DNA from 3 places in the Bradyrhizobium sp. CCBAU 45389 genome. Region 2 is predicted to be linked to each of the others. Evidence: predicted binding sites of a transcription regulator. Region 2 holds the regulator's gene; each other region holds the start of a gene.

Region 1 (7,568 bases), on a different contig from region 2:
GGATTGATCAGGCGCTTGAAGCGGCGCTCCAGCACCTCGCGCATCATGGCGAAGTCGTCCCCCGGCGTGATCCCTTCCGACTTGATGTTGAACTTGCGGTACTGGTTCTTCACGAAGCCGTCGGGGCCGGCGACGATCATGGCGCCGACCGCATTGGTGCCCTGGATGTGGCTGTTGTCGTAGACCTCGATGCGCTTGGGCGCATGCGGCAGGCTGAGCGTCGCGGCCATGGCGTCGAGCAGGCGGCTCTGCGTCGCGGTGTCCGCGAGCTTGCGGCCGAGCGCCTCGCGCGCATTGGTCAGCGCGTGGGCGACGAGCTCCTTCTTCTCGCCGCGCTTGGGAGCGGTGACCTCGACCTTGTGGCCGGCCTTGATCGAGAGCGCGTTGGCGAGCAGCTCGCTCTCCTCGATCTCGTGCGAGAGCAGGATGTTTTTCGGCGGCGGCTTGTCGTCGTAGAACTGGGCCAGGAAGGATCCCAGCACTTCCTCCGGCGTGAAGGTCTTCTCCGCGCGCGGGAAATAGGCGCGATTGCCCCAGTTCTGGCCGGTGCGGAAGAAGAACACCTCGACGCAGGAGAAGCCGCCCTCCTGGTGGATGGCGAACACGTCGGCTTCCTCGACCGTGCGCGGATTGATGCCCTGCTGCGACTGGATCGCCGACAGCGCGGCGAGGCGGTCGCGGTACAGCGCGGCGCGCTCGAACTCGAGCTCGCCCGAGGCCTTCTCCATCTCGCCGGCGAGCTCCTGCTTCACCGCGTGGCTCTTGCCGGAGAGGAAGTCGCTCGCCTCGCGCACCAGCGTCGAATAGCCGCCGAAATCGATCTCGCGGGTGCAGGGACCGGCGCAGCGGCGGATCTGATAGAGCAGGCAGGGCCGGGTGCGGCTCTCGAAGAAGGAATCGGTGCAGGAGCGGATCAGGAACGCGCGCTGCAGCGCCGTGATGGTGCGGTTGACCGCTCCGGCGGAGGCAAACGGGCCGAAATAGCGCCCGGGCCGCGTCTGCGCGCCGCGATGTTTCAGGATCTGCGGCGCCCAATGATCGCCGGTGATCAGGATATAGGGAAACGACTTGTCGTCGCGCAGTTGCACATTGAAGCGCGGCCGCAGCTGCTTGATCAGGTTGGCTTCGAGCAGCAGCGCCTCGGTCTCGGTGTTGGTCGAGACGATCTCCACCGTCACGGTGGCTGCGATCATGCGCAGGATGCGTGCCGGCTGCGGCGCGCTCTGGCGCGCGTAGTTGGACAGGCGCTTTTTGACGTTCTTGGCCTTGCCGACATAGAGCACGTCGGCATTGGCGTTGAGCATGCGGTAGACGCCGGGCGAGGTCGGGGCGAGCCGGACCGCGCGCTCGATCGCCTCGTGGCCGGTCGCCAACGGCTCGTCGCCGACCGCGCCGCTCTCTTCGAGGATATCGGGCAGCAGCGCATCGTCCTCGTCGTCGCCGCCCGTGGTGGCGGGATCGACGTCGGGCGCGGCCAGCCCCCCGGGCGGCACGTCGTTCGCAGCGGCTTGCGGCGATTTGCGCGCGCGGTCGTCCGGATTGTCGGTGGAATCGTGAACCATGATGCGAATTTAGGCGCTGGGGGGGCCGATTTGAAGTTCCGGCCGTGCGGCACGCACAGGATGGCGGCGCGGTTCCCGGTAACGCTTGCTTAAGCCTGTTAAGAGCGCGGTAACCCGACTTAACAGGCCTTTAACTTAAAACTCTCGATAAATCCTACGCGAAAGGTTCTTGGTTCCGTAACCACGCGGTTTCGCCTCGCGCGGCGGCGCGGGCGTCGCGGGGCGGCAGTTGCGTTGGAGTTAAGTGATGAAGAGGCTCGTTGTGGGCGCGGCCGCTTTGGTTGCCGGCTGGACAGCTTCGGCAGAAGCCGCCGATCTCAATTACGGGCAGCGAGCGCCCTATACCGTCAACCAGCCGCTCAATGCGTATAGCTGGGCGGGTCCATATCTCGGCGGCAACATCGGCTACGAATGGGGTTCGGTCGACAACAACCCATCGAAGCCGTCCGGCTTCGTCGGCGGCATCCAGGCCGGCTACAATTTCCAGAATGGCCCGTGGGTGTTCGGCGTCGAGGGCGACATCCAGGCTGCCGGCGCCGACGACACCTTCGCGCCGTGGAAGTTCTCCAATCCGTGGTTCGGCACGCTGCGCGGCCGCGCCGGCTATGCCTTCAGCAACGTGCTGTTCTACGGCACCGCCGGCCTCGCTTTCGGCGAGCTGCGCGCGCAGACCTTCGGCTGGACCGAGTCGCACGCCACCGCCGGCTGGACCATCGGTGCCGGTGCGGAAGTGGGCCTCGCTCCGAACTGGAGTGCCAAGCTCGAATATCTCTACATCGACCTGTCGACGAGCCAGTTCGCAATCACCGGCGTGTCGAACGGCTACAGCGCCAGCGTTGTGCGCGCAGGCGTGAACTATCACTTCTGATAGCTGAAGAAGAAAATACCGGACCACAGCCTCCCGGCCGCTCGCGGCCGGGATTTTTTTCAGGGCACGCTAGGAAAGGATGACCAGGTTGACCGCCTTCGGTCCCTTCCCCTTCTTGTCCGGTTCGACTTCGAAAGTAATACGCTGTCCTTCGGCAAGGTCCTTCAATCCCGCCCGCTCAACAGCGGTGATGTGAACGAAGACATCGCGACCGCCGTCGTCGGGCTTGATGAAGCCGTAGCCGCGCTCGCCGTTGAAGAACTTGACCGTTCCCGTCATGGCCATCGGGAAACTCCCCCTCATTGCTCCTCCGTCGCGACGCAGACGCACGTCACGACATGACCGGGCAATACGGAGCCCGGGAGCTGGCCATCCTTGAGCGAGCCTTATCGGCCCGATCGGATCTTTCTTAGGGCCTTCACTCCGCCGCAACCATTCGCGGAAGCGGAACGTAAAGCCAGTCACGCAAACAGCATAATACGGTTCGTTGCGGATTGACTACCGCTACTGCATATTTTTCCCAAGAATGCCGGAGTGTTACGTCGTGGGTACCTCTACGGAGTGTTACGTCTTGGGTACCTCTAATCGGAATCTGGCAGCGCCGCCCTGGCCGAGCGGCATCTCCAGCTCGGGCAGGATGGTTTTGAGCTCGCCGTGCAGCGTGTAGGGCGGATTGACGATCAAGAGCCCGGTGGAGGTGAGGGGGGCGCCGTCGAGTTGCGGTGCGGCGCTGAATTCGAGACGCAGGCATTTGCCCGGTGGTTTTGCTGCGGCTGCGAGCCGCGCCACTGATTGCGCCAGCGTGTCGGTGGCGCGGCGGTTCTTTGCGGGATACCAGATTACATAGATACCGGTCGGCCATTTCGCGAAGGCTGCCGAGAAGGCTTCGCCCAGCCGTTCGAACTCGTTCTTTGCCTCGAACGGCGGATCGATCAGCACGAGACCACGGCGCTCTTTCGGCGGCACGAAGGCCGGCAGTGCCACCCAGCCGTCGAGATCGACCACGCGAGCCTGCTCGTCGCGGCGCAGCACATCGATCAGCGCCTTGCGCGCCTTGGGCTCGAGCTCGCAGGCGACGAGACGGTCCTGCGGCCGCAGCAGGCCGCGCGCGATCAGCGGCGAGCCCGGATAGACCTTGAGCTCGCCCTTCGGATTGAAGGCGCGGACGATGTCGAGATAGGGCTTGGTCAGTGCAATGGTCTCGTTCGACAGGCGCGCCTGCATCAGCCGCGCGATGCCGGTCAGCCACTCGCCGCCGCGGCGCGCCTCGTCGCTTTCGAGATCGTAGAGGCCGGCCCCGGCATGGGTGTCGATGACGCGGAACGCGGCCGGCTTGTCCTGCAGATACGTGATGATGCGCGCCAGCACGATGTGCTTGATGACATCGGCGAAGTTGCCGGCGTGGAAGGCGTGTCGGTAGTTCATGGCGGAGAGTTACGACATCGCGCGATGAAAGTAACTCCCGTCATTTCGGGGCGGTGCGCAGCACCGAGCCTAAAATCCATCTGTCAGCATTGTTTGTGGCGAGATGGATTTCCGGGTTCGCTCTTCCGCGCGAACCGGAATGACGAACTCTATCCACCCCTGATCGGCGGCATCGTCACCTGGTCGCGGCGGCAGGCGCGGCGGTCGATCTCCTCGCAGGCGCGGAATTGCAGGTCCTTGCTGAGGCAGATCCGGACCTCGGACAATCGCGTCCGGTTGCAGGTGACCGAGACGGCGGCGCTGCTGAGGCCCGGATTGGCCTTGATGAAGGCCTCCTCGACGTCAGCAGGCGCGACGGTCCTGGCCTGCGACAGATCGAGATACTCGGCCGGAATCTTGATCGCGGCGCGCGCCTTGCGGATCGTCTCGAAATAGCTGCGGTCGGCGAGACCCGAGCAGGTGCCGTGCTTGTCCCACTCGTTGAAGATCAGGCCCGGCGCCGGCATCAGGTCGAGCATGGAGGAAACGATGCTGCGGCTCAGCCGCGGCGCCGGCCGCTGGCAATATTCCGGAAAGCCGTTTTCATATTGCGGCCACAGCCCGTGCACCACGAAGGCGTAGGGCCGGCCGCTGCACTGAATCTGGGAGCGGCCGCCACGCTCGGCCGCTTCCTCGCAGAACGACGGCGACCATGACAGCGACAGCACATAGAAATCGAATTCGCCGGGCGCGTTCTGCCGCCTGTCCTGGGCTTTCGCGCCGCCGGCGAGCGAAACCAGCCCGGCGGCAAGGGTGAGTGAGATCACAAGACGGGAGAACGAACGCAATCTGGAATGAAACATGGCGACGCCCCTCAACTAGACTGTGCAGTCGAGCCTAGCAGGCGATGAGAACATTTCAAGAACAAATTTCTGGCGCCAGTCGTTCGGCCGCTTGATCGGGCCGAATCAGGGCGTTCGAATTACTGCCTCGCGGCGCGGCAGGCCGGGTTGTAGGCCCAGTTGCGATCGAGCCCGACCACGCACCATTCGACGCCGTTGCCGTAACCGGCAAAGCCGCCATCCTCGATGATCGAGAAATGCACCTTGCGCACCTTGCCGTCAGTGAGCATGGCCTCGCCGGTGCAATAGCGGCGCGGGATGTTGTCGGACTGCCAGGGCCGGAAGGCGACCTCGCGAACGGCCGAGAAGCCCGTGATCTTCAACGAGGAATTCCAGAACGAGCTTTCCTTCTCCCAGAACTGGGAGGCGATCGTCGGCAGCGCCCTGTCGCAATCGGCAACGGCGCCGTCATAGCGCGGCCCGCTCAGCCAGAAGTTCAGCTCCAGCGGATTGGCGGCCCGGGCCTCGCCGAGCGACAGCGCCCCGAACATGAGGCCGAGCACGGCGGCGAAGCGGAGCGATTTCAGGGAGGGGGCGCGCATGGGCAATCCGGACTGCTGGGTCTTCGAAGCTCGGACGGTGCCGCGAAGGCCGGAAGAGGTCAAGTGCAGCGCGGCAACACTTCGCCAGGAGTTGACCAGAACGTCGCAGCCGGCCGGCCTCGGTTCTTTTCACTTTGGCCCCGGCACCGTAAACTAGTGCCAGCCAATTGGAGTGACGGGAATGCGAATCATTGCGGCCGCGGGCCTTCTTGCCTTGGGTATGATGGCGAGCCAGTCGGCGCGCGCCGATATCCTTCCGGTGCCTCCGTTCAAGGGTAACGACACCGGCGGTATCATCGCCTATTCGATGGCGAACCAGGTCGATGCGCGGCAGGTCGCGGTCGATCATTGCGCGCGCTACGGCAAGGTCGTCAAATTCCTGGGCGTGCAGGCCTACGAGGGTGGATACATCTCGTTCTCCTGCCGCTGGGTGCCCTATGGCGCCGCCGACCGGCCGATCCGCACGCTCTACTGAGGCGTCGTAACGTCGCAATCTCTTTGCCGGGAGCTTCCCTCATGACGCGCAAACTCGCTTTGCTCGGCTCGGCCCTTTGCGTTGTCGTGTCGGCAGGCAGCGCCTCTGCCGACGACCTGCCGGTGCGCAAGGCCGGCCTCTGGGAAATGAAGATGGTCAGGACCGGCTCGGCGATGCCCGAGATGACCATGCAGCACTGCACCGACGAGACCGTCGACAAGGAGATGAGCAACAACGTCTCCCCGATGGCCAAGCAGATCTGCGCCAAGCAGGAGATCAAGAAGACCGCGACCGGCTATGTCAGCGATTCCGAGTGCAGCGTCGCCGGCGTCAGCACGACCTCGCATGCCGAGATCACGGGCGACTTCAACTCGGCCTACACGGTGAAGACCACCTCGCATGCGCAAGGCGGCGTCGCCGGCGCTGCGGGGCGCGATACGACGGTGCAGCTCGAAGCGAAGTGGCTCGGGGCCTGCAAGCCCGACCAGAAGCCCGGCGACATCGTCATGCCCGGCGGCTTCAAGATGAACGTGCGCGACATGGACAAGCTGAAGAGCCTGCTGCCGAAGTAGGTGCGGTCGCCGCGCAGTCGGTGCGCTCCCTCGCCCCGTTCTTACGGGGAGAGGTGAAGTACGGCGCCTACACCGGTATCCGCACGCTCGCCCGCAATCCCCCCATCGGGCTGTCACCCAGCGTGATGTCGCCGCCATGGGAGCGGGCGATGTCGCGGGCGATGGCGAGGCCAAGGCCGGTGCCGCCTTCGTCCTGGTTGCGGGCGTTGTCCAGCCGCAGGAACGGCTTGAACACCTCTTCGCGCAAATGCGCCGGGATACCCGGACCGTCGTCGTCGACCGTGACGGTCAAATAACGGTGATCGCGCTGGCCGGTGATGGCGATGCTCTTCCCGTAGCGCGCCGCGTTGGTGACGAGGTTGGCGAGGCAGCGCTTGAACGAGGCCGGTTTCACCGTCACCACGGGCAGGCCGTTGAACGCCACGGTCGCGGTGTGGCCGTGGCGCTCGGCATCGCTGCGCAGCTCCTCGAGCGCCTGCGCCATGTCGGTCGGCTGCGACTGCTCGCCGGAATCGCCGCGGGCAAAAGCGAGGTAATCCTCCAGCATCATTGACATCTCGTCGACGTCCTTGCGCATGCCTTCGAGCTCGGGGCTGTCGCCGATCAGCGCCAGCTCGAGCTTGAAGCGGGTCAGGATGGTGCGCAGATCGTGGCTGACGCCGGCGAGCATCGCGGTGCGCTGCTCCATCGTGCGCTCGATGCGCGACTTCATCTCGAGGAAGGCGACCGCCGCGCGCCGTACCTCGCGCGCGCCGCGCGGGCGGAAGTTCGGCGCCTCGCGGCCCTTGCCGAAACTTTCCGCGGCATCCGCGAGCCGCAGGATCGGCTTGATCTGGTTGCGCAGGAACAGCACCGCGACGATCAGGAGGATCGATGACGTGCCGACCATCCAGAACAGGAAGATCTCCGAGTTCGAGGCATAGGCGGCGCTGCGCTGCGCGAACACGCGCATCACGGCATCGTCGAGCTGGATGCGGATCTCGACGAGGTTGGAGCGGCCGACCGTGTCGATCCAGAACGAGCGGCCGATCTGGCGGCCGAGCTGCACCGACAGCGTCTGGTCGAGCAGCGAGAAGAACGGCTTCGGCCCCGGCGGCGGCATGTCGCCGGCGGGCAGGAAGTCGACGACGAGGCCGAGGCGCTGCTGCGCGATGCGGCGGATCTGGTCGCGATCCCGGTCCTGCGGATAGCCCTTGTAGACGTCGATGAGCGCGGCGATGTCCTGCACGACGGCGGCCGACAG
Region 2 (7,568 bases):
CATGCCGGCTGCCGGCCCGAAGCCATCGTCGCGCGATATGTGCGCGACAGCGAAGCCTACCGGCTGCACGAGGTCGGCAAGATCAGCGACGAGGACTATTTCGCCTCGCTTCGCTCATCGCTCGGGATCGCGATTTCCGATGCGCAGTTCCTGGAGGGCTGGAACGCGATCTTCGCCGGCGAGATGCCTGACATCGCCGAGCTGTTGCCGCGTGCGGCCAAGCAGATGCCGGTCTACGCCTTCTCCAACACCAATCGGCCGCATGTCGACTACTTCTCGAAGGAATATGCCGGCCTGCTCGGCCATTTCCGCGAGCTCTACCTGTCGTCCAGCATCGGCCTGCGCAAGCCGGATGCGGAAGCCTTCGATCACGTGGTGGCGGCGATGGGCGTGCCGGCAAGCCGCATCGTCTTCTTCGACGACCTCGCAGAAAACATCGAAGGAGCCCGGGCGCGCGGATTGACCGCGGTGCATGTGACCTCGCCCCGTGACGTCGGCGATGCGCTGAAGAAGCTCGGGATTTGAACGGATCCGCCTCCTGGCGGACGCGGTTCCAGGAACCGGTTTTTGCCCAAAATGAGGAACCAAATCACTTTGTGCATTTTTGTACGGAGTTCCGGGAACGAAATCGGCCCTTCCGGACTCTTGAGTCCGTTGGGACTTCTGCATTGGACCGATCGACGTGCTGGGCAAATCCTACCTCACCAAGCAAGCCTCTCTGCTGCTCGAGTTCGCAAGAATCACTTCGGACTCCGACCTATCCGCCAAGCTGATCAGGAAGGCCGCCGACCTGAAATCCCAGGCCGACCCGCTGCCCGACAAGGACCAGGGTCCCAAAGCGCCGGACGTCAGTCCGGACGAACCGGCCAGGAGTTGACCGATGCTGGCCGTGGCGCTCGTTCTTCTCGTGCTTGCCATGGCCGTCCTTGTGCCGGTCTGCCTCGCCTTCCGGATCATGCCGCGGAGGATTTGACGTCCATCTTTCAGGACAGAGCGGACAACGCAGGCTGAATCATCCCGCACCTCCGCTGTTTTGCCTCTGCGCCCGCACTCGGCTAGAACTCTGGCCGCCGATTTGCCGAACGTGCGCAGCAGGAGTTTTCAGCCGTGGCCTTGATGCCGGTTTCTGACGCGCTTGCCGCGGTGCTCGCCGGCGCGGAGCCGCTGCCTGAGGAAACGATCCCCCTCGACCAAGCCTTCCATCGCGTGCTCGCGCGCGACGTCGCGGCGCGGCGCACGCAGCCGCCGGAGGCGATGTCGGCGATGGACGGCTATGCCGTGCGTGCGGCCGATGCGGCGACGATCGATTCCCAGCTGACGGTCATTGGCGAGGTTGCGGCCGGACGGCCATTTGCCGGGTCGGTCGGCGCCGGCGAAGCAGTCCGGATCTTCACCGGCGGCGTCGTTCCCGCCGGCGCAGACGCGGTCGTGATCCAGGAGGACACGGCCGCGGACGGCAAGCGCATCACGATCAAGGAAGCAGCGATTCCCGGACGGCATATCCGGCGCGCCGGGATCGACTTCGCCGAGGGCGACGTGCTGCTGCGCAAGGGAACCCGGCTCACCGAACGCGATCTCGCTCTCGCCGCCGGGATGAATCACCCGCATTTACCCGTCCAACGCCGTCCAAAGGTCGCGGTCCTCGCCACCGGCGACGAGCTGGTGATGCCGGGCGCAATGCCCGGCCCCGGTCAGATCGTCTACTCCAACGGCTATGCCCTGCACGCGCTCGCCCGCCAGGAGGGCGCCGATACCGTCGACCTCGGCGTGGCCGCCGATACGCTGGAGGCCACCGCCACCGGGATACGCCGGGCCCGCGAGAGCGGCGCCGACATCCTGGTCACGAGCGGCGGCGCCTCGGTCGGCGACCACGACCTGGTCCAGCAGGCGCTCAAGGCCGAGGGCATCGCGATGTCGTTCTGGAAGATCGCGATGCGGCCGGGCAAGCCGATGATGCACGGCCGGCTCGGCGCGATGCGCGTCATCGGCCTGCCCGGCAATCCCGTGTCGTCCTACGTCTGCGCTTTCCTGTTCATGGTGCCGTTGATTCGCGCGCTGTCGGGCCGCGCCGTGATTCACCATCGGCGCGAGCGCGCCGTGCTCGGCCGCGACCTCGGCGCAAACGATGTCCGCGAGGACTATCTGCGCGCACGGCTGGAGCGGCGCGACGACGGCACGCTGATCGCCCTTCCCGTCGATCACCAGGATTCTTCGCTGCTTGCGAATCTCGCTGCGGCACAGGCACTTCTCGTGCGCGCACCGTTCGCGCCGAAGGCCGAAGCCGGCTCGCCATGCGAGGTGCTGCCTCTGCCCGTCTGAGCGCCGTCACCACACGCGTTCCGCGAACTTTGTCGCGTTCACGGTAAATTAAGCAGTTGCGGAACATGTATCGAACATATAGTGTCCGTTCATGATTTGTTTCGAGCATGCAGCGGCTTATCGCTGAACTGAGCGTCTCGGAATCGAACGACATCAACCGGGGGATTTTGGTCGAGATGTTAACGCGCAAACAATACGAGCTCCTGCGGTTCATCAGCGAGCGACTGAAGGAAAGCGGCGTGCCGCCTTCCTTCGACGAGATGAAGGACGCGCTCGATCTGCGGTCGAAATCGGGCATCCATCGCCTGATCACCGCGCTCGAGGAGCGCGGCTTCATCCGCCGCCTGCCCAACCGCGCCCGCGCGATCGAGGTCATCAAGCTGCCCGAGCTTCAGGCGGCCGCCGGCAACCGTCGCGGCTTCACGCCGAGCGTCATCGAAGGCAATCTCGGCAAGGTGCGCACGACCTCCAGCCCGCCCGCCGACGAGGGTGAGCGTCCGGTCGCCGTGCCTGTCATGGGCCGTATCGCGGCCGGCACGCCCATCGAGGCGCTGCAGACCCGCAGCCACACCATCAGCGTGCCGCCTGACATGCTCGGCTCGGGCGAGCACTACGCGCTCGAAGTGCGCGGCGATTCGATGGTGGAAGCCGGCATCCTCGACGGCGACATGGCGCTGATCCAGCGCAACGAGAGCGCCGACACCGGCGACATCGTGGTGGCGCTGATCGACGACGAGGAAGCGACGCTGAAGCGCTTCCGCCGCCGCGGCGCCTCGATCGCGCTCGAGCCCGCCAACGCCGCCTATGAGGTCCGCATCCTGCCGCCCAACCGGGTGAAGATTCAGGGCAAGCTGATCGGCCTGTACCGGAAGTACTGAGCTGACCTCGCGATCGTTCGACACGCGTTGGAGCGGACGATTGTCCGCTCCGGCTGGATAGTCTTTCTGGTTCTGCACAGATTATCCGGCCACCTCTCCCGCGCTAGATCCTCGGCACGCCGCACGAAGCACTCATCGCTTCGCAGGCCTTGTGAGAAACCGAGGAGACAACCATGCGCAAGATCGTCTTGAGCATCGTCACGATGGCGCTGATCGCAACGTCAGTGTCACAGGCCGTCGCCGCACAGTCGCATCATGTCCGCAAGGCGACGCCGCCGACGACGAGCGAGCAATTCCGCAACGCACGCGGAGCCATTGCAGCGCCGTCGCAACCCGCCTGGCCGTATTCAGGCTGGTCGGCACCTGCTGGCCGCTGACGACGAAGCATGCCGAATGCACGGGAGCAGGCTTTGTTCCTCGTGCATCTGAAAAAGATATTGTGATGGCGGCCTGCGGACCCAAAGCCGCAGATTTGCCCACAACCAAGCAGACCGTTGTATGCTTCCACTCTGATAGAGGCCTGTGCCTCGACAGGAGGCGCGGGTCGCTATCTTCGAATGAGGAGCACCCCGATGTGTGACTACAGCCTGCACGCCGTCGCGACGCGTCCCGCCGAAGTCGGCGAGACGATCGTCACGACAACCTTCCGCGGCACCTCGACACGCGGCTTCGCCTCCGAAGCCGACATGTCGGTCGCGGTATGCCTGCTGCCGGGAACGGAGCTCGCCTTCGCCGACAATGTCCGCTACGACAATCGCTGGATCTGGACGCGCACCATCAACTCGCGCGTCGGCAAGTTCGGCAAGATCGATCCGCACATTCCGGATCGCCATCACGATGCGATCGAATTCCCCGACGGCAAATACGTGCTGGTGACTCAGCTCGTGGAAGGCCAGCGCGCAACCGTGCTGCAATTGCCGGTGACCCAGCCACTCGGCGAGCGCGAGCACAAGCCGCAGATCACCGCCGACAGGCCGACGATCACACGCCTGCCGATTGGCTGACCTAGCTGCCCCCCGGCTCGCGGGTCGGGGCCAAGATTGAAATCGCCATCGCCGGCCGCGGCCGGCGAGATGGTGAGGTTTGCATCTTCGAAAATACCTTCGCCGGCTCGCCCGCCGCTGTTCTCCGTCGCACGAAGTTTGCGCTGCCCTGCCTGAATTTTGAACGTCCGTTCTGCAGGCAAATGGCCGATGCTGCCAGGAGGCTTGAGGCAGCGGGCACGTTCGATGAAGACCTTCATTCGCGTCGTTGAACTCTGGGTGCCCGACCGGACGCGCATGCGGCTGGAATTCGGCGGCGGCCTCTACGGCGAAGGGTTGTCCGCGTTCAGGGCCGCAAGCGAAGATCTGCGCTTCGGTCGGGATGAGGGCCTTCCCGGCAAGGCCTGGGCTTCCGGCCATCCCGTCATCCTCACCAAATTCGCCAACTCCTATTTCAAGCGGACCGACCAGGCGCTCGCGGCGGGCCTGACCTGCGGCGTGGCGGTGCCGGTGTTCTCAGGCGAATTCCTGCAGGCCGTGATGGTGCTGTTCTGCGGCGACGACGAGGCGCATGTCGGCGCGATCGAGCTCTGGCACAATGACCCCGATACCTCCCACGAGATGGGACTGGTCGACGGTTACTATGGCACCGCCGACATGTTCGAGTTCAACTCCCGTCACACCAGGTTTCCGCGCGGCTTCGGCCTGCCCGGACGCACCTGGAAAGCCGGCCTGCCGCTGATCATCAAGGACCTGCACAACGCCAAGAGCTTTCTGCGCTGGGAAGACGCCGCCGAGGTCGGGATCAATCTCGGCGTCGGCGTGCCCTACCGGACCGGCACCGACCAGACCTGGGTGCTGACCTTCCTCTCCGCGCAGGCGACGCCAATTGCACGGCGCTTCGAGATCTGGGTGCCGAACGAGACCCGTTCTGCGCTGGTCTTCCGCGCCGGCGATTGCAGCGCCCAGACCGACCTTGCCGCGCTCTATGCGGACAAATCCATTGCCAGCAGTGACGGCAGCATCGGCGGCGCCTGGGCCACCGGGATGCCCGCGCTCAACGATGATCTCGCGCATGACAAATCGATCGCGGCCGCTGAGGCCCGCGCGTCCGGGCTGAGCCAGTTGGTGGCCCTGCCGGTGATCGGGAGCGCCGGGCTCGACGCCGTGCTGGCCTGGTACCTGTAGCCCGTCCGCTCAATCCTCAGCCTGCATATCGGCCTCGGACGGCGTCGCATCCCGGCTGCGGGAAGCCGGCGCCGGCGGCGCAAGGCTCGCGCCGTAATCACCCTCGCCGGCGGTTGCCGGTGCCCACGGGCGGTCTGCGCCTCCAGTCTTCACGGCCTGGACCGCAAAGCCGTCGCCTCGCCGCGTCAGCGCGAGCGCGCCCTGCGCGGCGAGACGCTGCCGATCCACCACCATCGCCGCGCAATCCGGCGCAGCGGGCCGGGCCGTCACCACCAGCGCGGCGCGGCTGCAATCGTCCGCGAGTGCATCGATGCGCAAAGCCAGCGCGACGAGGCGACCGTCGGCGAGCGGCGTCACGCAGCCGGCCTCGTCGCACGACACGCCGTCGGCCAGTGAGGCACTGCCCGCATCGCGCGGATCGGCGTCGGCAGCCAGCCACTCCTTCAGCAGAAAGCTGTCCTTGCTCGCCCGGATCATGTGGAGGTGCCCGTCCCTGCCCCGCACCGCGACGCTCGCGCCGTCCCCGGCGATCAGGACGTCCGGCGGCCGCGCCGACAGGCCCCAGAGGATCGCCGCCAGCAGCACCAGCCCGCCGGACCAGCGCAACGGCGTGCGCAAGAGGCCCATGACAATGATGCCGAGACTGGCCGCGATCAGCGGCGCGATGCCGAACGCCGGGATGCGCCCGACCGCGCCCGGCAGCGCCGCCACCCAGCGCGACACCGCGACCATCCAGTCGATGCCGAAGCCCATCAGCCACCAGAACACGCCATCGAGCCCGAAGGGAGCGGCCAGCAGGCCCAACAATCCGGCCGGCATCACCAGCGCCGAGACCACCGGCATCGCGCCGAGATTGGCGAGCACGCCATACGGCGTGACCCGGTGGAAGTGGAAGGCGGCATAGGGCGTGGTCGCAAGCCCCGCGATCAGCGAAGCAAGAAACAGCATCGCGATCTCGCGGCCGCCCCACAGCGCGATGCGCGCGGTCGCGGAATGGTCGGGCGAGGCAAACAGGTTCGGCATGCCGATCTGCACCAGCGCCACCAGCCCGAGCGTTGCCGCAAACGACATCTGGAAGCTCGGATGAACCAGCGCCTCCGGCGCGACCGCGAGCACGATGAGCGCGGCCACGGCCAGCGTGCGGAACGTGATGGCGCGGCGATCGACCATGACCGCGATCAGCACCACCGCGGTCATGAAGAACGAGCGTTGCGTCGCGACCTCCGCACCCGACAGCAGCAGATAGAACGCCGCGGCAACCAGCGCCGCGGCCGCCGACCATTTCTTGATGGGAAAGCCGACCGCCAGTCCCGGGATCAAGGCCAGCAGCGCGCGTACCGCGAAGAACACGACGCCGGCGACCACCGCCATGTGATAGCCCGAGATCGACAGCACATGGCCGAGCCCCGAGACGAACATCGCGTCATTGACGGGCGCAGTGATCGCATCACGCCGGCCGGTCAATAGCGCGGTCGCGATCGCGCGGTTGTCGCCTTCGAGCGTGGCACGAATGCGCGCATCGATCGCATCGCGCAGGCCCTGCATGAAGGCGGCATAGCGCAGCCGCAAGCCGCCGGCATCCGGCGGCACTGCAGCCGTGATCGCGCCCATTACGAAGCCGGAGGCACCGATGCCCTGGAAGAACATGTCGCGCGAGAAATCATAGCTGCCGGGGCGCACCGGCGAGATCGGCGGCATCAGCCGCGCCTTGAGCTGCACGAAGCTGCCGACCTCGGGCGCGGTCCCCTTGCGCACCGACAGGCGCACGCGCTCGAGCTTGACGTCGCTGCGCTGCGCCTCCATCGCGGTGACGCGCAGCACGAAGCGATCGGTGCGCTCGCGGATGTCGCGCGTCTCGACGAAGCCCGACAACGACACCGAATAGAGCGGTTTCGCCAGAACGGTGTGCGCGATGCGCGCCGTCTTCCAGGTCGCGATGGCAAAGCCGGCCGCGACCGCCGCAATCAGAAGCGCAGGCGCAAACAGCCGGCTTCGCCGCAACAGGACGGCGCCGAGCATCAGCGCGATAGCCGTCGCGGCGGTCACCCACAGCACCGGCTCGTGATCGGCCGCAAAGTAGAGCGCAATGCCGCTGCCGAGAGCGATGGGCACCCACGGCAACAGCCGCCCGGCGCCGGCCTCGGCGCTGGCCCATTGGCGCAGCGTCTCGACGAGCGCGGGCCAGGCACCAAAGCCTACC
Region 3 (7,568 bases), on a different contig from region 2:
TATGTGATCGTGTCCAAGCTCGCTCTGCCGAAGGTCGGCGGTGCGATCGAGGCGCGCCAGAACAAGATCGAGGGCGACCTCACCGAGGCGCAGGCGCTGAAGGACCAGTCCGAGGCGGCGCTGAAGGCCTATGAAGGCGAGCTCGCTTCGGCGCGTTCGCGCGCGCAGGCGATCGGCAACGAATCCCGCGACAAGGCGAATGCGCAGGCGGAAGCCGAGCGCAAGACGCTGGAAGAGCAGCTGGCGGCCAAGCTCGCCGAGGCGGAGAAGACCATCGCCTCGACCCGCACGACCGCCATGACCAACGTCCGCGGCATCGCGGCCGATGCAGCAGGCCAGATCGTGCAGCAGCTCACCGGCGTCGTTCCGGATGCGGCGTCGGTCAATGCCGCCGTTGATGCGTCCTTGAAGGGTTAGTCGAGATGTTCTTCGATCCTGAAACCTGGGTCGCCGTCGCCTTCGTGATCCTGATGGTCGTGTTCGGCTATCTCGGGGTCTTCAAGTCGGCGATGACCGCGCTCGATCATCGCGCCGAGCGCATCAAGGCCGAGCTCGACGACGCCGCGCGCCTCAAGCAGGAGGCGGCCAAGGTGCTCGCCGACTACAAAGCGCGCAGTGCCACCGCCGAGCGCGAGGCTGCCGACATCATCGCCAACGCCAAGGCCGAAGCCGAGCGCATCGCGGCCGACGCCAAGGCGAAGATGGAAGACTTCGTCGCCCGCCGCACCAAGACCGCGGAGAGCAAGATCGCGCTCGCCGAGGCCCAGGCGCTGGCCGATGTCCGCGCCGCAGCCGCGGAAGCCGCCGTCCAGGCCGCCTCCACGATCCTGTCGCAGTCGGTCAAGGGCCAGGTCGCCGACGACCTGCTCGCCAAGGGCATCAACGAGGTTCGGCAGAAGCTGAACTGAGGGCCTTGCCTTCATCAATCAAAAAGCCGGCGCGCGAGCGCCGGCTTTTTTGTTGGTCCGAGAGCGTTTCCGCAACGCGCCTCACTCGTAGTCCACCTTCATCAGATACAACCCGTCCGGCGGAGCGACGATGCCGCAGGCGGTGCGGTTGCGAGCGGCAAGCGCTGCGGAGAGATCGTCCGCGGTCCAGCGGCCCTCGCCGACCCAGACCAGCGATCCCACCATCGAGCGCACCTGGCTGTGCAGGAACGAGCGCGCCGAGGTGATGACGGTGATCTCGCGGCCGTCGCGGATGACGTCGAGCTGGTCGAGCGTCTTCTCCGGCGATTTGGCCTGGCACTCGGTGTCGCGGAAGGTGGTGAAATCGTGCTTGCCGAGCAGGCGCTGCGCCGCCGCGTGCATCGCCTCGGCATCGAGCCGGCGCGGCACGCGCCAGGCATGGCCGACGTCGAGCGCGAGATTGGCGCGGGTGTTGACGACGCGGTAGCGGTAGTGGCGCTTGAGCGCCGAGAAGCGCGCCTCGAACGTATCAGGCACGATCTCGGCCTCGAGCACCGCGATCGGATGCGGGCGCAGATGCGCATTGAGCCCGTCGCGAAAGCGGCCGGGCGGAAACTGCTTCTCGACGTCGACATGCGCGACCTGGCCGCGGGCATGCACGCCGGCATCGGTGCGGCCGGCGCCATGCACCCGCAAATCCGCGCCGGTCATCGCCTTCACCGCCGCTTCCAGCGCACCCTGCACCGACGGCAGCGTGTCCTGCACCTGCCAGCCGAAGAACGGCGCGCCGTCATATTCGATGGTGAGCTTGTAGCGGGGCATCAGGCCAGCCGCATCGGCGGCTTCACAGGCACGCCGCGCAGGAAGTCCGCGGCCTGCATCCGGCCCTTGCCCTCGCGCTGAAGCTCGATGATGCGAATGGCATCCTCGCCGCAGGCGATCGTGAGCTGCTCATCCAGCACCGCGCCGGGCTCGCCCGATCCTTTCGCCAGCTCGCAGCGCAGGATCTTGACGCGCGCATTCTCAAGCTCGGCCCAGGCGCCGGGAAACGGCGACAGGCCGTGAATGTGGCGCAGCACCGCGCGCGCGGGCTTGCTCCAGTCGATCCGGGCCTCGGCCTTGTCGATCTTGGCGGCATAGGTGACGCCGTCCTCGCTCTGCTTTTTGAGCTGGAGCCCGCCGCGATCGAGCGCAGCCATGGCGCGCACCATCAGATCCGCGCCAAGGCGCGAGAGGCGATCGTGCAGATCGACCGCGGTCATATTGTCCGTGATCGGAAGGCGCTCGGCCATGGCGACGTCGCCGGTGTCGAGGCCGACATCCACCTTCATCACCATGACGCCGCTCTCGGCGTCGCCCGCCATGATCGCGCGATTGATGGGCGCGGCGCCGCGCCAGCGCGGCAGCAGCGAAGCGTGCAGATTGTAGCAGCCGAGTTTTGGCGCATCGAGGATCGCCTGCGGCAGGATCATGCCGTAGGCGACGACCACGGCTGCATCCGCATCGAATGCGCGAAACTCTTCCAGCGCTTCCGGCGTCTTCAGCGTTTTTGGTGTCAGCACGGGAACGCCGAGTTTTCGCGCGGCTTCCTCGACCGGCGTCGGCTGCAACTGCAGGCCGCGCCGCCCGCCCGGCTTCGGCGCGCGGGTGTAGACGGCCACGATCTCGTGGCCGTGCGAGACCAGCTCCAGGAGCGTCGGCACGGAGAAATCGGGCGTGCCCATGAAGATGAGGCGGAGGGGCATCGACGGAGAACCCTACTCGCCCGCGCGCTTGGCGGCTTTCTCGAACTTCTTCATCACGCGGTCGCGCTTGAGCTTCGACAGATAGTCGACGAACAGCACGCCATTGAGATGGTCGATCTCATGCTGGATGCAGGTGGCATAGAGGCCTTCGGCGTCCTCTTCGTGCACCTTGCCGTCGAGATCGGTGAAGCGCACGCGCACCTTCGCGGGACGTTCGACCTCCTCGTAATATTCGGGGATCGAGAGGCAGCCTTCCTCGTAGACCGAGAGCTCTTCGGAGGAAGCCAGGATCTCGGGATTGATGAACACGCGCGGCTCGTGCTTGGTCTCGCCGCTCTCGTCGCGCTTGGCGAGGTCCATGGTGATCAGCCGCAGTGGCTGCGCGACCTGGATCGCGGCGAGGCCAATGCCAGGCGCGTCGTACATGGTCTCGAACATGTCGTCGGCAAGCTTGCGGATCTCCGAGGTGACCTTCTCGATCGGCTTGGAGACCAGGCGCAGCTGCTTGTCGGGCAGGATGATGATTTCTCGTAGGGCCATGGCCGCGATTTAAGCCCCATGCCGGATGCGGTCAATGCGGTGAGGAACCCCGTTAACCCTCCGCTAACCATAAAACTTCAGGTTTTGTTAACCATAAAAATTAGGGGGCGGTTAACCGCCAACGTTCCCTCTTCGTTCGCGTCAGACTGCGAATCGGTTAGAAGGGCTTGCATGAACGAGATCATTTTCATGCTCGGCGACTGGCCGGTGCGCACCATCGACGCGCTGATCGGCTTCGGCGCGGTTGTCCTCATCCTGTTGGTTGTGATCGCCGTCGTCATCGCCCGCTCGGGGCAGCGCGGCGCGGAACTCGCCATGGCGCACGCGATCCGGGCCGACGAGCTCGAGGAACGCCTCGCCCAAGTGCTGCGCGCCCAGAGCGAGGCCTCGGGGCGGGTCGACGCCATGACCCAGGCGCTGGCCGGCCGGCAGGCCGAGATGGCCCGGGCCGTCAACGAGCGGCTGGACTCGGTCACCCACCGCGTCGGCCAGTCCATGGAACATTCGACCCGCAACACCATGGAGAGCCTGCGCGCCCTGCACGAGCGGCTCGGCATCATCGACAGCGCGCACAAGAACCTCACCGACCTCACAACGCAGGTGACGACCCTGCGCGACGTGCTCGCCAACAAGCAGTCGCGCGGCGCCTTCGGCCAGGCGCGGATGGAGGCGATCGTCCAGGACGGTCTTCCCAAAGGCTCCTACGAGTTCCAATTCACGCTATCGACGGGCAAAAGGCCCGACTGCGTCGTGTTCCTGCCCGACCAACGCCCGCTCTGCATCGATGCCAAATTCCCGCTGGAGGCGATGACGGCGCTGCACGACGCCCACACCGACGAGGAGCGGCGCATTGCCACGCAGCGGCTGCGCGGCGACGTGATGAAGCATGTCAGCGACATCGCCGAAAAATACCTCGTCACCGGCGAGACCCAGGAGATGGCGCTGATGTTCGTGCCGTCGGAATCGGTCTACGCGGAGATCCATGACGGCTTCGACGATGTGATCCAGAAAGCCTATCGCGCCCGCGTCGTGCTGGTGTCGCCCTCGCTCTTGATGCTCGCGATCCAGGTGATGCAGCAGATCATGAAGGACGCGCGCATGCGCGATGCCGCCGACCAGATCCAGACCGAGGTGATCAAGCTCGGCGACGATCTCGGCCGCCTGCGCGACCGCGTGGTCAAACTGCAGAAGCATTTTTCGGACGCGAACGAGGACGTCCGCCAGATCCTGATCTCCGCCGACAAGATCGAGAAGCGCGCAGGCCGGATCGAGGAGCTCGATTTCAGCAAGACCGACGCGCCGGAAGGGCCGAGGCTGGTGGCGACGGCCGCGCCGGAACTGTTTCCGCGGAAGCTCCAGGCGGGGGAGTGATTCTCGTCCCAGATCGGATACGCTGCCGCCCCAATTTCGCTGTCGTCGCCCGGCTTGACCGGGCGACCCAGTATCCCAGAGGCGGCAGATGGGTGGACGCAGCTACTACGTCTACATTCTCGCCAGCAAAATCGGTGGCACGCTCTACGTTGGGGTGACGAGCGATCTCATCCGCCGCGTGGCACAGCACAAATTACAGTTGGTCGAAAGCTTCACGAAAGAATACGGCGTCGTGAAGCTGGTCTATTTCGAACAGTTCGACGATCCCGAGAATGCAATCAAGCGGGAGAAGCGGCTCAAGAAATGGAAGCGCGGCTGGAAGATCGCGCTGATCGAGAAGGATAATCCTGATTGGAACGACCTCTATCCAGGGATCGCGGGCCCCCCATAACTCCGGCCTCTGGAATACTGGGTCGCCCGGTCAAGCCGGGCGACGACAGCTCACTTGTAGTGCCAGAATCTGCTAACACCACCCCATGACCGCTCCCGACGCGACCTCCTCCGCCGTGACCGCCGCCCCCGCGACCTCCTGGCGCGAGAGCCTTGCCGTCTACCTGCAGCCGCGGGTGCTGATCGTGCTGTTCCTCGGCTTCTCCTCGGGGCTGCCGCTGGCGCTGTCGGGTTCGACGCTGCTGGTGTGGATGCGCGAGGCCGGGGTTGATCTCAAGACCATCGGTCTGTTCGCGCTGGTCGGCACGCCCTACACGCTGAAGTTCCTGTGGGCGCCGCTGGTGGATGCGCTGCATGTGCCGCTGTTCACCCGCGCCTTCGGGCGGCGGCGCGGCTGGCTGGTGTTCTCGCAATTGCTGCTGATCGTCTCGATCGTGCTGCTGGCGCTGACCGACCCCGCACGCTCGCCGTTCTACGTTGCGCTCGGCGCGCTGCTGGTGGCGACGACGTCGTCGACGCAGGACATCGTGGTCGATGCCTTCCGCGTTGAGAGCCTGGCCGAGAGCGAGCAGGCCGCCGGCATGGCGGCCTACGTCGCAGCCTATCGCATCGGCATGCTGGTCTCGACCGCGGGTGCGCTGTTCATCGTCTCCGGTTTCGAGGGCACCGGCATTCCGCGCCAATCAGCCTGGATGTGGGGCTATGTGGTGATGGCGGCGATGGTGCTGATCGGGACGATCACGGCGCTGGTCGCGACCGAGCCCGAACAATCGATGCGGGCCGAGGCCGCGACGCAAGAAGAGAGCGCGTTCACGCGCGTGCTGCATGCGGCGATCGGCGCGTTCTCGGAATTTCTGTCGCGCAAGGACGCACTCGCCGCACTTTCCTTCGTGGTGCTGTTCAAGTTCACCGACGCCTTCTCGGGCACGATGACGGCGCCGTTCGTGATCGACCTCGGCTTCACCCGCAACGACTATGCGGCGATCGTGAAGGGCGTGGGCCTTGCCGCAACGCTGATCGGCGGCTTTGCCGGCGGGTTCGTCGCGCGGCGCTATTCGCTGGCGACATCGCTCTGGATCGGCGGCGTGGTGCAGGCGCTCGCCAATCTGTCCTTCTCCTGGCTCGCCGTGGTCGGCACCAATCAATGGGCGCTGGCGCTCGCCATCTGCGCCGAGAACTTCACCAGCGCCATCGGCACCGTGATCTTCGTCGCCTATCTCTCGGCGCTGTGCCAGAATCCGCTGCACACGGCGACGCAATACGCGCTGCTCACCGCGCTTGCGGCGGTGGGGCGGACGTATCTCTCGTCAGGCGCCGGATACGTCGCGGAAACGACGGGCTGGGCGCTGTTCTTCGTGATCTGCGTGCTGGTGGCGATCCCGAGCCTGGTGCTGCTGGCCTGGCTGCAGAGGCGCGGGCACTTTGAGGCGCTGGGGCCGGTGAGGGTGTGACGCTGCCGTAGGGTGGGTTACGCCTTCGGCTAACCCACCCTACTCACCTCGGGCGCCCTTACTGCTTCTTGATCAGGCTCCACTTCGTGATCACGGCCTCGCTCATCTGGCCGGGATCGCTGGCGCAGGCGACCTCGTCGACCTTGACCGAGATCTCCTTGCCGACGAACGACTTCAGCTGCGCGGCCTGCGCGTCGCTGGAGGTGACGAGCTGGAACGTCTCGGGGCCGGTCTCGAGATTGCACAGCCCGCTCGGCGGCGGCAGGCGACGCGGCTCGGAGGTGATCTGGTAGGTCGCGATCCGCTTCCCGGCGTTCTTGACGTCGCGCACCTTCATTGCGTTCAGCTCGCCCGAGAGCACGTCGCCGGTGTTGATCGGCTTGCCGGGCTTGGACGGCGGCGGCGCCGTATCGTCCTGCTGCGCGGAGATGGCCGGGGTCACCAGCAGCATCATCGTCGCGGCCAAGGCCAAGCGTGTGGCGAAAAGTTTCGTCATATCGTCCGTTCCGTAAGTTCTGGATAGCTAGAACAGAGTCCGCTGCCGCATAGCGGCCGATAGCGTCCCCTCGTCGAGATAATCAAGCTCGCCACCGACCGGCACACCATGCGCTAACCGGGTTACTTTTACGTTGGCGTCCTGAAGCAGGTCGGTGATGTAATGCGCCGTGGTCTGGCCGTCGACGGTGGCATTCAGCGCCAGGATGATTTCGTGCACTTCCGGTGCATGCGCACGCGCCACCAGTGCGTCGATGGTGAGGTCCTGCGGGCCCACGCCGTCGAGCGGCGACAATGTCGCGCCCAACACATGATAGCGGCCTTGCGTCGCATTGGCCCGCTCCAGCGCCCAGAGATCTGCGACGTCGGCGACAACGACGATGATGGCGGGATCACGCTTCGGATCGGTGCAGACCGTGCAGGGATTTTGCGTGTCGATGTTGCCGCAGGTCTTGCAGACCTGGACCTTGTCCAGTGCGACCTGCAACGCGGACGACAGCGGCATCATCAGCGCTTCGCGCTTCTTGATCAAGTGCAGCGCCGCGCGCCGCGCGGAGCGCGGACCGAGGCCCGGCAGCCGCGCGAGAAGCTGGACCAGCCGCTCGATCTCGGGACCTGCAACCGCGCCCATGTTACTGGCCGAACAGCCCCGGCGGCAGGCCAAGCCC

What was found. The regulator LexA, encoded in region 2, represses DNA repair genes until DNA is damaged. The targets are predictions, from matches to a motif close to TGTTCNNNNTGTGTTCNG.
Region 1: XH79_RS28265 (ribonuclease T2) is a predicted target of LexA. The motif match lies at 4,744-4,761, and genes of this name have one in related genera.
Region 3: XH79_RS13860 (DNA recombination protein RmuC) is a predicted target of LexA. The motif match lies at 3,316-3,333, and genes of this name have one in related genera.

The regions. Positions count from the first base shown of each region.
Region 1 covers NZ_LBIY01000095.1:253,584-261,151, reverse strand. Annotated here, with positions in the region: gene uvrC (excinuclease ABC subunit UvrC) at 1-1,562, opposite strand, end outside; gene XH79_RS28280 (outer membrane protein) at 1,810-2,430, shown strand; gene XH79_RS28275 (cold-shock protein) at 2,500-2,715, opposite strand; gene XH79_RS28270 (23S rRNA (adenine(2030)-N(6))-methyltransferase RlmJ) at 2,995-3,855, opposite strand; gene XH79_RS28265 (ribonuclease T2) at 4,005-4,697, opposite strand; gene XH79_RS28260 (hypothetical protein) at 4,817-5,278, opposite strand; gene XH79_RS28255 (hypothetical protein) at 5,460-5,753, shown strand; gene XH79_RS28250 (DUF3617 domain-containing protein) at 5,795-6,325, shown strand; gene XH79_RS28245 (ATP-binding protein) at 6,393-7,568, opposite strand, start outside.
Region 2 covers NZ_LBIY01000010.1:33,089-40,656, reverse strand. Annotated here, with positions in the region: gene XH79_RS05715 (HAD family hydrolase) at 1-525, shown strand, start outside; gene XH79_RS05710 (hypothetical protein) at 683-877, shown strand; gene XH79_RS05705 (molybdopterin molybdotransferase MoeA) at 1,108-2,319, shown strand; gene lexA (transcriptional repressor LexA) at 2,496-3,197, shown strand; gene XH79_RS05695 (hypothetical protein) at 3,371-3,574, shown strand; gene XH79_RS05690 (hypothetical protein) at 3,770-4,201, shown strand; gene XH79_RS05685 (GAF domain-containing protein) at 4,427-5,368, shown strand; gene XH79_RS05680 (ComEC/Rec2 family competence protein) at 5,378-7,568, opposite strand, start outside.
Region 3 covers NZ_LBIY01000083.1:6,937-14,504, reverse strand. Annotated here, with positions in the region: gene XH79_RS13885 (F0F1 ATP synthase subunit B family protein) at 1-417, shown strand, start outside; gene gspM (type II secretion system protein GspM) at 423-908, shown strand; gene truA (tRNA pseudouridine(38-40) synthase TruA) at 990-1,730, opposite strand; gene fmt (methionyl-tRNA formyltransferase) at 1,730-2,653, opposite strand; gene def (peptide deformylase) at 2,666-3,193, opposite strand; gene XH79_RS13860 (DNA recombination protein RmuC) at 3,365-4,564, shown strand; gene XH79_RS13855 (GIY-YIG nuclease family protein) at 4,653-4,955, shown strand; gene XH79_RS13850 (AmpG family muropeptide MFS transporter) at 5,041-6,405, shown strand; gene XH79_RS13845 (hypothetical protein) at 6,464-6,901, opposite strand; gene recR (recombination mediator RecR) at 6,929-7,531, opposite strand; gene XH79_RS13835 (YbaB/EbfC family nucleoid-associated protein) at 7,533-7,568, opposite strand, start outside.